DNA from 2 places in the Clostridium intestinale genome. Region 1 is predicted to be linked to the other one. Evidence: a T-box and tRNA genes for the amino acid it is inferred to sense, from the RefSeq annotation. Region 1 holds a T-box; the other holds one or more tRNA genes.

Evidence for each region. The T-box of region 1 lies ahead of leuS (leucine--tRNA ligase). A T-box ahead of a tRNA ligase gene usually reads a tRNA of that ligase, here a tRNA-Leu.
Region 2: it has a tRNA-Leu gene. The T-box ahead of leuS (leucine--tRNA ligase) is inferred to sense a tRNA for this amino acid. The anticodon was not compared.

What each region holds. Positions count from the first base shown of each region.
Region 1 is NZ_CP121166.1:67,688-75,763, reverse strand. Features, by position in the region: gene P8F83_RS00345 (NADH peroxidase) at 1-123, opposite strand, end outside; gene P8F83_RS00340 (HAMP domain-containing sensor histidine kinase) at 307-2,580, opposite strand; gene P8F83_RS00335 (response regulator transcription factor) at 2,555-3,250, opposite strand; gene P8F83_RS00330 (YccF domain-containing protein) at 3,749-4,111, opposite strand; T-box leader at 4,238-4,446, shown strand; gene leuS (leucine--tRNA ligase) at 4,508-6,958, shown strand; gene aroD (type I 3-dehydroquinate dehydratase) at 7,003-7,767, opposite strand; gene P8F83_RS00315 (polyamine aminopropyltransferase) at 7,816-8,076, opposite strand, start outside.
Region 2 is NZ_CP121166.1:2,988,174-2,996,249, forward strand. Features, by position in the region: gene P8F83_RS15330 (glycoside hydrolase family 1 protein) at 1-649, opposite strand, end outside; gene P8F83_RS15335 (MurR/RpiR family transcriptional regulator) at 774-1,520, opposite strand; tRNA gene P8F83_RS15340 (tRNA-Lys) at 1,659-1,734, opposite strand; tRNA gene P8F83_RS15345 (tRNA-Gly) at 1,741-1,814, opposite strand; tRNA gene P8F83_RS15350 (tRNA-Gln) at 1,866-1,940, opposite strand; tRNA gene P8F83_RS15355 (tRNA-Arg) at 1,949-2,025, opposite strand; gene P8F83_RS15360 (hypothetical protein) at 2,074-2,742, opposite strand; gene P8F83_RS15365 (HNH endonuclease) at 2,954-3,358, shown strand; tRNA gene P8F83_RS15370 (tRNA-Gly) at 3,391-3,465, opposite strand; tRNA gene P8F83_RS15375 (tRNA-Leu) at 3,471-3,554, opposite strand; gene P8F83_RS15380 (hypothetical protein) at 3,860-4,636, opposite strand; T-box leader at 4,758-4,962, shown strand; gene thrS (threonine--tRNA ligase) at 5,021-6,958, shown strand; gene P8F83_RS15390 (homoserine dehydrogenase) at 6,985-8,076, opposite strand, start outside.

The DNA.
Region 1 (8,076 bases):
AAAAGCTAAATCTCCTGATTTCTCCATAAACTTTTCAGCTGGAACTCCACAAACTGGGCATTTTGCTGGAGCTTCATCTCCTGTATGAACATATCCACATACTGTACAAACAAATTTTTTCATAAAAAAAATCCTCCTCTATATAACTTTAATTTTCATCTTATTTATTCTCGACAATTATTATTCTATAACAATTATTATTTATTGTAAAGTACTTTCTTAAACCTTTTCCAAATTATTTTCCATGATTTATAATAAAATATATAAAGAAACCGCTGTATAACTATATATGCAGAGGTTTTATATCTATGCTTTTTTTAGTTGAATTTCCACTTTAAATAAATCTCCATCAACTTTTATTTTAAATATGCCATCCTGAAGTTCTGTTAAACCTTTTGAAATTGCAAGACCAAGACCCGATCCTTCAGTATGTCTCGACTGATCCCCTCTTTTAAATCTTTCTGTTATCTCATCCTCATTAAAGTCAATTTCATAGGCAGATATATTTTTAAATATTATTATGATTCTATCTTCACTTTCTTCAAGATTTATATATACCCTTGTATTATCTAAAGAATACTTTAATATATTAGATATTTGGTTTTCAAATATTCTCCAAGTCCTCTTACCATCAACCATAACATAAACTTTTTCATTAGGTATATTTATTCTAAAATCTAACTTGCTAATTTTTATTTTTTCCTCAAACTCAGCAATAGATTGTTTAAGTAAAGCTACAATATCTAGCTTTTCTATATTTAGCTCCATTTCACCTGAAGCTGCACTTGAAGCTTCAAATAAATCCTCAATTAAAACTTTAAGCCTTTGAGATTTTCTATCTATTATCTTAATATAATCCTCAATTTCTTCCTTTGTAAAATCACCTTTTTTAATTAAATCCACATAATTTATTATAGAGGTCAAGGGAGTTTTTAAATCATGAGAAACATTAGTTATAAGCTCAGTTTTCATTCTTTCACTTTTAACTTCATTTTGAATAGCATTTCCAAGCCCACTTCTCATATTATTAATATCCTTAGCTAATACATCTAAAACAGATATAGAACTACCTTCAATTTGATAATTAAGATCTCCTTGTGATATCTTATGAGCTCCTAGGACTATTTTGTTAAAACTTCCTGTAAAATTGAAAACAAAGTATCCCATAGAGCATATATACATAATTATATAAATTATCATAAAGAGAAGAAAAAAAATCCCATTACCTCCTGAAGTCAGTATTGGTAATGATAATGCAGTAAAAAGTATAAATATAATTGTTGCTATACTAAATATTGATATCTTAAATCCAACACTCTTTATTATAAAGGTTTCTTTCATTAACAAATAGAATTTATATAATAAGCTTGTTTCCTTTATAATATTTTTTAATCCTTTTTCATCTATTTCTTTTATTAAAGTAACATAGCTTAACCCTAAAGTTAAAAACATGTAATATAACATTAATATGCTTGGAATTATAAGATCTTCGCTAGAGTAAAGCAATATACCCTTAATAAATTCATACATAATTATAGACATTACTACAATGATTAATATATTTAATATCTTAATTTCTAGCCATAATTTCTTATACAATCTATAAGTAAGCTTTTCTTTATATGCATTATTAGATTTTATAAACACTTTTTTTCTAAACTTAATTATATACGCAAATGTTACTAGAGCTATAAATATACATAATCCTATTATTATAAGTTTTACTTTATACATCTCATTTTGCATTTCATACCTGTTTGAAATATATTTAATAGTATCATCATAATATAAATCTCTTGGAAGAAATAATAAAAGTTTTAGCTTATAGTTTTTTATATCTTCATACCGCCTTGTATAATATATAAAATAGTCAGGAGAAAAAGTACCCTCAACATTTTGAAATAAATTCCCCAATTTTGTTCCATCTAATATTAAATAAAATTGTGAATTATTTATAATCTTTTCTAAATTATTATCATTTAGATATTCTTTTTCAATATTTGCTTTAACTACATTATTATTTTCATAAAGTACATATTGAAAGTTTTTAGAATCTGCTATTATTCTATCGTAGTTATTATATTGTTGTGTTCTTTCATCTAATATTTGTTTTTTTAAGTTTTCATCGTCTATTTTATATGTTGTTTCCAGCTTATCTAATCCATCAAAATACCCGTTTATATTACCTATATCTGGAAGGCTGTAATAACTATTAGAATTTTCATCTGAACTATTTTCACTAATGTATCCATTGTTTAAAGCTTGATTTAAATTCGCCTTTCCTTGTGTATATTTTTCTTCATACTCCTCCCTTTTTTCCTTTAGATCACTTTCAGTCACTTTGTTAAATCTTTCGCTACTTTTTGACTCCCCATATCTAATATAAGAACTAGTAACTGCTTCAACGTATTCTGCCATTATGTTTTTAAACTGAACATCTTCTGTATAATTTTTTAATTTTAAAATATACCAGTTATTTCTTATGTCTAATATCGCATATCCCCCAATTAAAATTGAAGAAATAAATAATATTATACATATAACCCCAACTTTTCTACTGCCTTTCAATTTTATAGCCAATTCCCCACACCACCTTTAAATATCTTGGTTCTTTCGGATTTATTTCTATTTTTTCTCTAATTCTTCTTATGTGAACTGTAACTGTATCTGCATTATAAGAAGGTTCATTCCATACTCTTTCGTAAATTTCTTCTATAGGAAAAACTCGTCCTGGGTTGTCCATAAGTAAAGTTAAAATTTTAAATTCTAATGGAGTTATCTTTACATCCTCTTCATCAACTTTAAACTCTTTAGTCTCCTTATTAAGATATAAGCCTCCTACTCTAAGGATTTCCTTTGACTCTCCTCCATAGTTTCCAAGGTTCACATATCTTCTTAATTGAGATTTAACTCTAGCTATAAGTTCTAGAGGATTAAAGGGTTTTGTAATATAATCATCTGCTCCCATGTTAAGTCCTAAAATTTTATCTGTATCCCTTGATTTTGCTGAAAGCATTATTATAGGAATATTTTTATTTTCTCTTATTTTTAAAGTTGCTCTCATTCCATCTAGTTTTGGCATCATTATATCCATTATTATTAGATGTATGTCCACAGAATTTAGTGTGTCTAAAGCATCTAATCCATCGTAAGCTTTAAATACTTTATATCCTTCATTCTCTAAATATATTTGTATTGCATCCGTTATTTCAACCTCATCGTCAACTACTAAAACATTGTATTTTTCCATACTAGCATCCCCCTTAAAATTCCTAGCATTATTATAACACCCCCTGCTGATTTAGCTCTATTAAAATGTTAAATAAAAAAAATTACAAAGTTACCCTTGTAATTCTTAAGATTCCATTACAAATTATTAAATTTGAAGATTTATATTAAATCCTCACTTAGAGCTAGAAATAATAAACTCAACGAATATTAGTTTTTTCATATTTTATTAGAAAAATTTCTAAATTTCTACGTTTCTAAATTTCTGATCTTCTGAGTTTCTGCACTTCTAACTTGTAGGAGCTTCTTCCCTTGGCTTCTTCATACTTTTACTCTTTAACCCAGATTTTATTTCTATAATCACCTTATCTTGGGCCTTGTCTTGGGCCTCATGTTGGGCCCCATCTTCCACCTAATATTATTAACTTTTAGCCTAATGTTTAGTTTTACTATTTAAAGCAATTCTCTCTTAAAAACAAAAAGACCATTACAAATTAAATTTGTAATAGCCTTATTAATATTATCTGATTTCTTTCCCAAAAGGCATCAAACTTAATGACGCCATTTTAAAAAACTGTAGTCCAAAAGGAATTCCAACAATAGTTGCACACATTATTACACCTGAAATGACATTTCCTATAGCAAGCTCTAGTCCACCAAATATTAACCAAAATATGTTTGCAATTAAACTTCCCCCTCCATTATCTACTGTAATAACATCTTTTCCAAAGGGTGCAAGCTGAAGAGATGCCATCTTAAAGCATTGAACTCCTATAGGTATCCCAATAATAGTTAAACACCACAATGCTCCTATTAAAAGCCAACCTATACTATGAATTAATCCCCCAAATATTATCCAAACTAAATTTCCTAAAAAATTCATATTACTCCTCCAGTATTCATTTTTAATATTATACTATCCTTTAATTCTTTTTGCTATTAAATATCTTTATAAAGGAATTTCTTGATTTAAATTCTGTAATAGAATATAATAACGATAATGTAATATTTTAAAGCATTGATTAGAAGTAGTAATATTTTATTTCATTTATTTAGAGAGCTGTTGTTTGGTGCAAAACAGTAATGAATAAATATGAACTTGTCTAGGAGTTTCTTTGTGAAAAGCAAAGACGTTAACTGCGTTAAAGTTTCAAGTGGAAATAATTAATTTTATTTCAACAAGAGTGGTACCGCGGAACTTAACCTTTCGTCTCTTAATTTTTTATGAGATGATGGGTTTTTATTTTTTTATCTTTTATTGTTTAAGGAGGAAAATACTATGGGAAACTACGGAACTTCCATTGATAAGAAATGGCAAGATAAGTGGGAAGAAACAAAATTATATGAGTTTGATAAAGAAAATTTAGATAAGAAGTTATATGTCCTTGAGATGTTCTCTTATCCATCAGGCAGTCAGCTTCATGCAGGGCATTGGTTTAATTATGGACCAGTAGATAGCTGGGCTAGATTTAAAAAGATGAATGGATATAATGTATTTCAACCAATGGGCTTTGATGCTTTTGGTTTACCAGCAGAAAACTATGCTATAAAAACTGGAATACATCCTAAGGATTCAACTGTAAAAAACATAGAAACTATGGAAAAGCAACTTAAAGCTATGGGCGCTATGTTTAACTGGGAAAGTGAAGTTGTAACTTGCCAGCCTGATTATTATAAATGGACTCAATGGTTATTTTTAAAACTTTATGAAAAAGGGTTAGCTTACAGAAAAAAGGCTCCTGTTAACTGGTGTCCATCTTGTAATACAGTTCTTGCAAATGAGCAAGTTGTTGATGGTGCCTGTGAAAGATGTTCAACTGAGGTAACTAAAAAAGACTTAACTCAATGGTTCTTAAAAATCACTGATTATGCTGATGAATTATTAGAAAAATTAGATACCTTAGATTGGCCAGAAAAAACAGTAGCAATGCAAAAACACTGGATAGGAAAATCTACTGGTGCACAAGTTACTTTTAATATGAAGGATTCAGATTTAAGCTTTGATGTATTTACTACAAGAGTTGATACTTTATTCGGAGTTACTTATGTAGTTTTAGCTCCTGAAAATCCATTGGTTGATGAAATCACAACAGCTGATCAAAAAGAAGCTGTAGAAGCTTATAAAGAAGCTGCTAAAAAGCAATCTGATATAGAAAGACAATCAATTTCTAGAGAAAAAACTGGTGTATTTACTGGTTCATATGCTATAAATCCTATTAACGGAAGAACTGTTCCTGTATGGGTTGGAGATTATGTTTTAGCTACTTATGGTACAGGAGCTGTTATGGCTGTTCCTGCTCATGATGAAAGAGACTTTGCTTTTGCTACAAAGTTTGAGTTACCTATAGAAAGGGTAATCGTAGCTAAAAATGGAGATTCTAAAGAACTTCCTTATTGTGAATATGGAAAGCTTGTAAATTCAGAAGAATTTGATGGTTTAACAACAGAAGAAGCTAAGGTTAAGCTAGTTGAGAAACTAGATAAAAACAATCTTGGAGAACAAAAAGTTAACTACAGATTAAGAGACTGGTTAGTATCTAGACAAAGATACTGGGGATCACCTATTCCAATGATCCATTGTGAAAAGTGTGGAACTGTTCCAGTACCTGAAAAAGATCTTCCTGTTATGCTTCCTTATGATGTAGAATTTGCTCCAGATGGAAAGTCACCACTTGCTAAAAATGAGGATTTTATAAATACGACTTGTCCTTGTTGTGGTGGAGCCGCTAAAAGAGAAGCTGATACTTTAGATACATTCGTTTGTTCATCTTTCTATTATTTAAGATATGCAGACGCTCATAATTCTGAAAAAGCATTTGATACAGATATGATTAACAAAATGCTTCCTGTAGATAAATATGTAGGTGGACCTGAACATGCATGTATGCATCTATTATATGCAAGATTTGTTACTAAAGCTTTAAGAGATATGGGATATATAAATTTTGATGAACCATTCTTAAGCTTAACTCATCAAGGTCTTATACTTGGACCAGATGGCCTTAAAATGAGTAAATCAAAAGGAAATACTATATCTCCAGATGATTATATAAAACAATACGGTGCAGACGTATTTAGAATGTACTTGATGTTTGGTTTTGCATATACTGAAGGTGGCGCTTGGAGCGACGATGGAATAAAATCTGTAAATAGATTTGTTGAAAGAATTGAAAGAGTCCTAGAAACTTCAAGAGAATTTATAGAAGCTAATAAAGATTCCAAAACTACTTTAGATAAAGCAGAAAAAGAATTAAACTTCTGGAGACATAATACTATAAAATCAGTAACAGAAGATACAGATAAACTTCAATTTAACACAGCTATAGCTAGAATGATGGAATTTGTAAATGCACTTTCTAAGTACACTCAAGAAAGTGATATGAATTCATCCTTCTTAAAAGAAGCTTTAGACGATTATTTAAAATTATTAGCACCATTTGTTCCTCACTTTGCTGAAGAACAATGGTCACTATTAGGTAATTCTTACTCAATATTTAACCAATCATGGCCAGCTTTTGATCCAAAAGCTTTAGTTAAAGATGAGATTGAAATAGCTATTCAAATCAATGGAAAAATTAAAGCTAAAATAAATATTGCTTCTGGATTAGGTGAGGAAGAAATTAAAGCTGAGGCTTTAGCTAACTCACAAGTAGTAGCTGCTATTGATGGTAAAAATGTTGTTAAAGTAATAGTTATAAAAGGAAGACTTGTAAATATAGTTGTTAAATAAAGTTAAAGCAGTAGGGCTTAATCCTTACTGCTTTTTCATATATATTATAAATTATTGTGAAATACTTCAATTATATTACGTAAATCAACTAGTGATATTTGTCCTGGTGCAGAAACCTTTTTAACGGCTCCAAAAGTTAAAGCTGACCCAAATAATTCTCCAGAAACTCTACTTATTACACCTTTTCCTGCCATAGACATCGTAATTATAGGTCCCTCAATATACTGTTCCTTAACTATTCTTGTTGCATCTAATAAAGTGATTACATCCTCAGTACAAGTAGGCATAACAGCTATTTTAGGAATATCTCCACCTAGCTTCTCTGCTTTACGAAGACGTGCTATTATTTCTTCCTTAGCTGGAGTTTTATCAAAATCGTGATTTGATATTATAACTGCTATATTATTTAAATGAGCTACTTCAATTAATGTTTTAACATCTTTTTCTTCATTAAATAATTCAACATCAATTACATCAATAAGTTTTGTTTCTACTGCTGTTTTATTTAATTCAACATAAAATTCTGAACTAACCTCTTTTTGTCCGCCTTCTTTTTTGCTACGGAATGTAAATATAATAGGTTTAGAACTTAATACTTCTCTAATTTCTTTTAAAGCTTGTTTTACTTTTTCTATATCACTAACATGCTCAAAAAAATCTACTCTCCACTCAACTATATCTACATCTAAATCTTTTAGATAATTTGCTTCTTCTAAAAGCTCAGAAAGACTTTCACCAACCATTGGAACGCATATTTTAGGTAAACCCTCTCCAATCACTACATCTTTTACTTTAACTACTTTCTCCATTTACTTAATCCCCCCCAATAGTTCTCCACAGCTTATTCTCCAATAATTTTATAATATTCGCTCAAAGGCATTTAATAATTTCTCTATCTCTTTATAGTCTAGCGGTTTAAACTGGTTAAAGTAATAGGAATCATTAAATTTATCGTATAAATCTCTTGCCATATCCATCCATTCTTCTGGAATACATAAATGCATTAAATCCTCCATAGTACAACTTAACAGAAACCTTTCAACCCCCCAGAAAGAATATTCCTTTATATCGTGAAGTTCATTAAAAAATTTATAATCCTCAGCTATTTTAGAAGTCAA
Region 2 (8,076 bases), 1.8 Mb from region 1:
GCACATATTTTCTAAAAGATTGAATAGCTTTAGCATTCGCTAAACTTGCAATATGGTTTGCTTCATACATTCTTTTTTTATCAGTAACTTTCGGTGGGTGTACAGCTTTCTCATATCCATGAGTTATAAAAACATTTTGTTCATTTAATGTTACCCAATACTTAACTCTATCCCCATATCTCTTATATAGAGCTATACAATATTCATTAAAATCATCAATTATTTTTCTTGACTCCCATCCTCCGTATTGATCTTGCAAACCTTGTGGTAAATCCCAATGGTAAATAGTTATGATAGGTTCTATATTATATTGTATTAATTCATTTATCAAATTATCATAAAATTTTAAACCTTCTTCATTTACCTCGCCATTACCTTGAGGAAATATACGACTCCAAGCTATCGAAAATCTATAAGCCTTTAATCCCATGTCAGCCATAAGCTTAACATCCTCTTTATATCTATGGTAATGATCTACTGCTACATCTCCATTGGTATCTTTATATGTAGTACCGGGAATTCTAACATACTCATCCCATACGGATGGTCCTTTACCATCTTCGTTCCATGCTCCTTCTACTTGATATGCTGCTGACGCAGATCCCCATAAGAAATCGGGACTAAATTCATCAAGCTTTCTATATATCATTCTGATCTCCCCCTCTCACCACTATAGTATTCGTTTCCAAAACATTTGTAAATGGTTTTAAGGGTTAAAAAAACTAGTTTTTTACCTAAAAATAAGTTACCTTAAAAAAACAAGTTGTTTTTTATTATAGTTGCTTATTTTTATCCTTTTGAGTTAAATTAAATACACGCTTTGCTAATGTTTCTAATATATACATTACAGGTAATTGAGTTGTTATATCAAAGTACTTATAAGTTTCATACTGCACATAATAGGATATGTTTATATCAGACATCTGAGCTAAAGTACAACTTTTACTATTTGTTATACTTATAATAGTACTATTTTTTTTCTTTAATCTTGTTACATGATTTATTATAGTAGGAGTTTCCCCTGATACTGATAAAGCAATTGTTACCCCATTATCTAAGTATTCTCCGCTTACAGGATAAAATGGATCATCTATATATACTGCAAATTTATTTAAAGATGCAAAATAACGAGAACCATAAGTAGCAATAGCTCCTGAATTCCCTATTCCTATAATTAATAAATTACTTGACTTGTATATTGCATCACAAGCCATTTTCATTGAATCCTCAAAATCCTTTGTTGCTGCTCTATTCATAAATTCTATAAAAGTGCTTTTATCATCATTTAAAAGTTTGCCTTCTTCTTCCTCAATAAACATCTTTAGTTTAACTTTAAACTCTGCAAATCCATTACAATTCATTTTTTTGCAAAATCTCAATATTGTTGTTGTTGATACATGAACTTCATCAGCTAAATCTCTTATTCTCATATATATAACTTTATCTTTATTTTTACTTATGTAGTTATATAGTAGGAACTCTAATTCATTTAAAGATTGTATTTCCTCTGGACTAAACATTATATCACTCCTATTTAAGTTCATTTTGGAATTGCATTACGTATATTTTAACATATTAGTATCATTGAAACAATTATTGGATGAAATAGATATAATTTAAGACAACAAAAAAAGAACTATGTTAACATAGTTCTTTTCTGGTGCACCATCACGGGTTCGAACCGGGGACACCCTGATTAAGAGTCAGGTGCTCTACCAACTGAGCTAATGGTGCATAAAATGGAGCGGGTGATGGGAATCGAACCCACGTAACTAGCTTGGAAGGCTAGGGCTCTACCATTGAGCTACACCCGCAATAACACAAGAATTATTATACATATTATGCATAATCTTGTCAAGTTTTTTTGGCTGGGATGGCAGGATTTGAACCTACGAATACCGCAGTCAAAGTGCGGTGCCTTACCGCTTGGCGACATCCCAAAAAAAACTGGTGCGTCTTAAGGGATTCGAACCCCTGGCCCACGCCTTAGAAGGGCGTTGCTCTATCCAGCTGAGCTAAAGACGCAACTCACATTGTTTATTATATTTACTCATAAAATAAATGTCAAGTTTTTTATAATATTTCAGTAAGCTTTTTAGCTAGGATGTCCTTAAGCTCTTCTCCACTCTTTTTAATAGAAGATGCTGTTTTACAGACTCTTATGAAATTGTTTTCATCCATGCCTATTTTATCCTCAATTTTATTATCAGTATTTAATAATTTCCCAGTTTCTAATACAAAAGATCCCAAGTCCTCAGCTTTAGAAAAAGTCTTTAAATATATGAACTCAGTATTGTCCCCTAGCCACGTCTTATTAAAATCTATGGAGAATTTTCTAAGTTCTAAAAGAATTCTATCTTCACTTAAATCCCAGCATTTTTTTATCATATTTAAATGCCTTCTCATATTATTTTCTTCTTTACTTGTTATTTTTTTATCTCTAGCAGCTTTACTAATCACTTCTTCGGTTGTATTGTATGGAATAAAGTTGATCTTTTCTTCCCTGCTGTATATCCACTTATAAAAGGCTTCCTGCAAAAAAGAATATTGTATATATCCTAATAATGCTTTAGCATTTGGAAATGGTGCCCATACATTCTCTATACCAGTATTTTTACAAAAAATAAGGCTATGGAGATATACAGTTTTCTTATTTATAGGTTCATCTACAAATACATGACCTCTTATAGTTCTGCTTTTGTTTATCTGTTCTTTCCAGTAGTCAAATGAATTAAATTGCATCCTCAAATTCATCACCCTCATTTTTAATATATCTATAACTTTAGTATATAGTATTATTTACCCTATTTCAAGCTCTCCAATTACTTTTAGTTCATCCTATCCAATCTTTAATGTTCATATTTTCATATTCACTTCTATAGATTGAACTTTTACTCCCAATATCATATAATATTAGTAAATAAAATATTTTGAATAGGAAGGTGTTAGTTGATTGTATTATTGTGAGATTTGTGGAAAAAAAGCTGATATTCATCACATTGTTCACAGAAGTGAAGGTGGATTAGACTTCCCTCTAAATTATAAATATCTATGTCAAGAGCATCATCGAGGTAAAAATGGTCCACATAGATGTGAGGAAACAGACCTTAAGTATAAGTTAGAGTTACAGAATAAGCTTTTAAATATATTACCAAAAGAATATTATACGGTCTATGAGTTATCAAATATTCTTAACATCTCCAATAACTCCTTTAAAAAACTAACTAAAAGTTTAAAGTTATATAAAGAAGGTTACCTAAAAGAGGATATTGTATTCTATCTTATGGGCAATTACTTTTACACCTACGAAATGTTAGAAGATTTGAAATTAGCTCAATTAGCATTAAAATTATCGTAAAAAAAAGAAACAGCTTTAGCTGTTTCTTTTTTTGGAGCGGAAGACGGGATTCGAACCCGCAACTTTCACCTTGGCAAGGTGACACTCTACCATTGAGTCACTTCCGCATATTTGGTGCAGATGAAGGGAGTCGAACCCCCACGCCGTAGGCGCTAGATCCTAAGTCTAGTGCGTCTGCCAATTCCGCCACATCTGCAACTTCTACATTTAATATTATACATGTATTTAACAAGAAATCAATAAAAAATTTACTAATTTAATGGAAAAATTATAAATCGGTGATTATCTTATATAATAACCACCGATCTTGATCCTTCATTAGTTTTTTTATTAAATTTAATATAGTATTTTATACACGTATTCTTTAGTATTTATTAATTATCTTTTGTATAGTTAAATTATATATTTTTCACCATAATTCGTCAATATATTTGAAACAACTTTCTATCAATTATTTTTCGACATTGATTTTAATACCATCTATATATAATATTAAAATATTTATTTCAATTCTATAGCTTTCACTTCACTTTTATCCTCTATACTCTTCATTAATTTATAATTTTCTTCCGATTTAGAACTTGTTAGTATTCCTGAACTATTCCATATGGATCCATCCTTAAACACTAGAGTAAACTTATGCTCCTTCCAGCTATATTCTTCAACTATAATTCCTATATCATCATAACTATACTTTTTTTCTAATATTGAAAGGTAATTATTAATAATGATACCTTGATCATTTATATTTGAATAATAAAGCATACCTAAAAAGATATACACTGACAATACAATAAGTATAACTTTAGAATAAATCCTATATATCTTAGAGCTAAAATATATTCTTATTATCATTTCCTTTAAAGTAAAACATCTTTGTTTACAGAACATAAAAATTATAAATTCTTCATAAGATTCTTCTAGTATTGCTTTAAAAAGTCTTTTAACTATTATGTTTGAGAGATGTAGAGAAAAGATTAACGCTGGAAATATCCAATATTCTTTCCTTACAACCATGGTGTTCATCATATCAAACCCTGCATTTAATCCAATCAAATCAAAAAAATTAACTATTATCAAAAATAACACTAGATATATTAACCACGCCATTAAATAATATACAATTAAATAGCTGCTATACTTTTCTTCTAAATCTTCATATATATACTTTTTAGTGAAGTTTGGTATATATAATATTACTAACTCTCTATACTTAGATAGTAAAAAATTAAGTATTATTGTAAATACACCAGCTACTAGCCCTCTTAAAAGAATCAATATTTCTTCCTCCAGTAATTATATGATTTATTATATGAGACAATCTATAAAAGATTGCTTTTAATTTTTCTAATCTATTGACATACAAAATTTTTAAAACTATAATTATCTAAAACAATATTGAAATTCTATGATGAGAAGAGTAAGCTTTTTTATATTTTCAGAGAGAAGATACATTGGTGTGAGTATCTTTAAATATGTTCAGCTGAAAACCACCTCTGAGTGACCCTAATAAAGTCCGTTATAATCACGTTACGATTTTCTTAAGTGGCTATTAGTTAGCAATTTAGGGTGGAACCGCGGGAATTAATACTCTCGTCCCTTTATTTTTATTGGGACGGGAGTTTTTTTGTTATTTAAATTTGAAAGGAGATATAAAATAAAATGGTTAAAATTACTTTAAAAGATGGATCTATAAAAGAACTTGAATCTGGTTTGTCAGTCTATGAAATAGCTAAAAGTATCAGTGAAGGTTTAGCTAGAGCTGCATGTTGTGGTCTTGTTAATGGAAATGTGGTTGATTTACGTTATGTAGTTAATGAGGATGTTGAACTAAGTATATGCACATTTGACTCCGAAGAAGGGAAAGCTGCTTTTAGACACACTGCTTCTCATATGTTAGCTCAAGCAGTTAAAAGATTGTATCCAGACACAAAACTGGCTATAGGACCTTCTATAGAAAATGGTTTCTATTATGATTTCGATAAAGATGGAAACTTTTCTCAAGATGAGTTAGACAAAATAGAAAAAGAAATAGCTAAAATAGCTAAAGAAGATTTAAAAATAGAAAAGTTTGAACTTCCAAGAACAGAAGCTTTAAAACTAATGGAAGAAAAAAATGAACCTTATAAAATAGAACTTATAAACGATCTTCCTGAAGATGAGGTTATATCTTTCTATAAGCAAGGAGAATTTGTAGACCTTTGTGCTGGTCCTCATCTTTTATCCACTAAGACAGTTAAAGCAGTTAAATTAATCAGATCTGCTGGAGCTTACTGGAGAGGAAACGAAAAAAACAAGATGTTATCTAGAGTTTATGCTACTGCCTTCCCTAAAAAATCTGAGTTAGATGCTCACTTAGAGGCTTTGGAAGAAGCTAAAAGAAGAGATCATAACAAACTTGGTAGGGAGCTTGGAATATTCACTACTAATGAAAATGTAGGTCAAGGGCTTCCACTATTAATGCCTAAAGGAGCTAAAATAATTCAAGTTCTTCAAAGATGGATTGAAGATGAAGAAGAAAAAAGAGGTTATTTGTTAACTAAAACACCTTTAATGGCAAAAAGTGATCTTTACAAAATATCTGGTCACTGGGATCATTATAAAGATGGTATGTTTGTTTTAGGTGATGAAGAAAATGATGTTGAGGTTTTTGGTTTAAGACCTATGACTTGTCCGTTCCAATATACAATCTACAATGCTGAACAACACAGCTATAGAGATCTACCTAAAAGATATGCAGAAACTTCTACTTTATTTAGAAATGAAGCTTCTGGTGAAATGCATGGACTTATAAGAGTTAGACAATTTACTTTAGCTGATGGTCACTTAATAGTTACACCTGAACAATTAGAAGATGAATTTAAAGGAGTTGTAGATTTAATAAAATATGTAATGACAACTTTAGGAATTCAAGATGATATAACTTATAGATTCTCTAAATGGGATCCAAAAAATAAAGAAAAATATATAGATGACCCTGAAGCTTGGGAAAAAACTCAAAACTTAATGAGAGATATTTTAAATCATCTAAATATTGATTTTTATGAAGCTGATGATGAAGCTGCTTTCTATGGTCCTAAGCTAGATATTCAATTTAAGAATGTTCATGGTAAAGAAGATACTATAATAACAGTTCAAATTGACTTTGCTATTGCTGAAAGATTCCAGATGACTTATGTTGATAAAGATGGAGAAAAGAAAACTCCTTATATAATCCACAGAAGTTCTATAGGTTGTTATGAAAGAACTCTAGCTATGCTTATAGAAAAGTATGCTGGTGCTCTACCAACTTGGCTAGCTCCAGTTCAAGCTAAAATACTTCCTATATCTGATAAGTATAATGACTATGCTGAAGAAGTTAGCAAAACTTTATTAAACAAGGGTGTTAGAGTTGAAGTTGACTATAGAGCAGAAAAAATAGGTTATAAGATAAGAGAAGCAAGATTAGAAAGATCTCCTTATATAATAGTAGTTGGAGAAAAAGAAGCTGAAAATAAAGAAGTTTCTGTTAGAAGCAGAAAAAATGGAGACGAAGGTGCTCTATCTTTAGAATCCTTTGTTAACAGAATAACTCAAGAAATAGCTAGTAAAGAGAACTAAAAAAGAGGCCTAGGCCTCTTTTTTATTTAAACTGCTCTAAGTAACTTTTTAAAAGAAGTTATATTCCCATCAAGTTTTAGTCGCTCTAAAGCCTCCTGTATTTTGCTTTCACCTAAAGTATTTATATATAATGCCAGCTCATCTCTCTTTTCCCCTACTAATTGTAGATCCGGGAATTCTAATCTTAACTTTTTAATAACACTTTTCTTTTCCTCTGTTTTTATCCTTATTAAAACGCCTACCTCACTATCTATATATCTATTTACTAATATTTCATTAAGATAATTCTCAGAAGTTTCTTTTCTTCCTCTAATTATATCTAAAACATCCCCAAAAACAGCTGAGCCTGTTGGAAGCATTCCAGCTCCTTTTCCAGTAAAGCTAACCTCTCCCACTGCATCTCCATGGAACACAACTCCATTAACTTCATTATTAATAGTAGAAAGTATACTTCCTTCTTTAACTAAGGCTGGTCTTACAGAGGCATACACCTGATCTCCCTCCATTATACTTTCAGCTATTAACTTTATTCTATACCCAAGCTCCTTTGCATATATAAAATCCTGTCTTTCTAAATTATTTATACCCTCTATGTTTATATTTTTCCATGATATTCTATTCTTATAGGCTATAGTGGATAATATAGCAAGCTTTCTTGCAGCATCATATCCTAAGACATCTGAATCAGGATTAGCCTCAGCAAACCCTAAAGCCTGAGCTTCTTTTAAAGCCTCTTCATAATCAATATTTTCATTGTACATTTTAGTTAAAATATAGTTAGTAGTACCATTTAATATTCCTCTTATACTCTTTATACTATTTCCTTCTAAAGATTCTATTAGTGGTTTTAAAATAGGAATTCCTCCACCTACAGAAGCTTCAAACTTCAACGTCACTCCACTCTCTTTAGCTAAAGATAATAGTTCTCCCCCATACTCCGCTATAAGATCCTTATTTGCAGTTACCACATGTTTTTTAGCTTGTAGTGCCCTTTTCACATATTCATAGGCTGGATGTAATGAACCCATGACCTCAACTACAATATCGCTTTCTTGACTAAAAAACTCCTCAACATTATCAGTCAAATATTCACTATACTTTTTATCCTCATGTTTGCT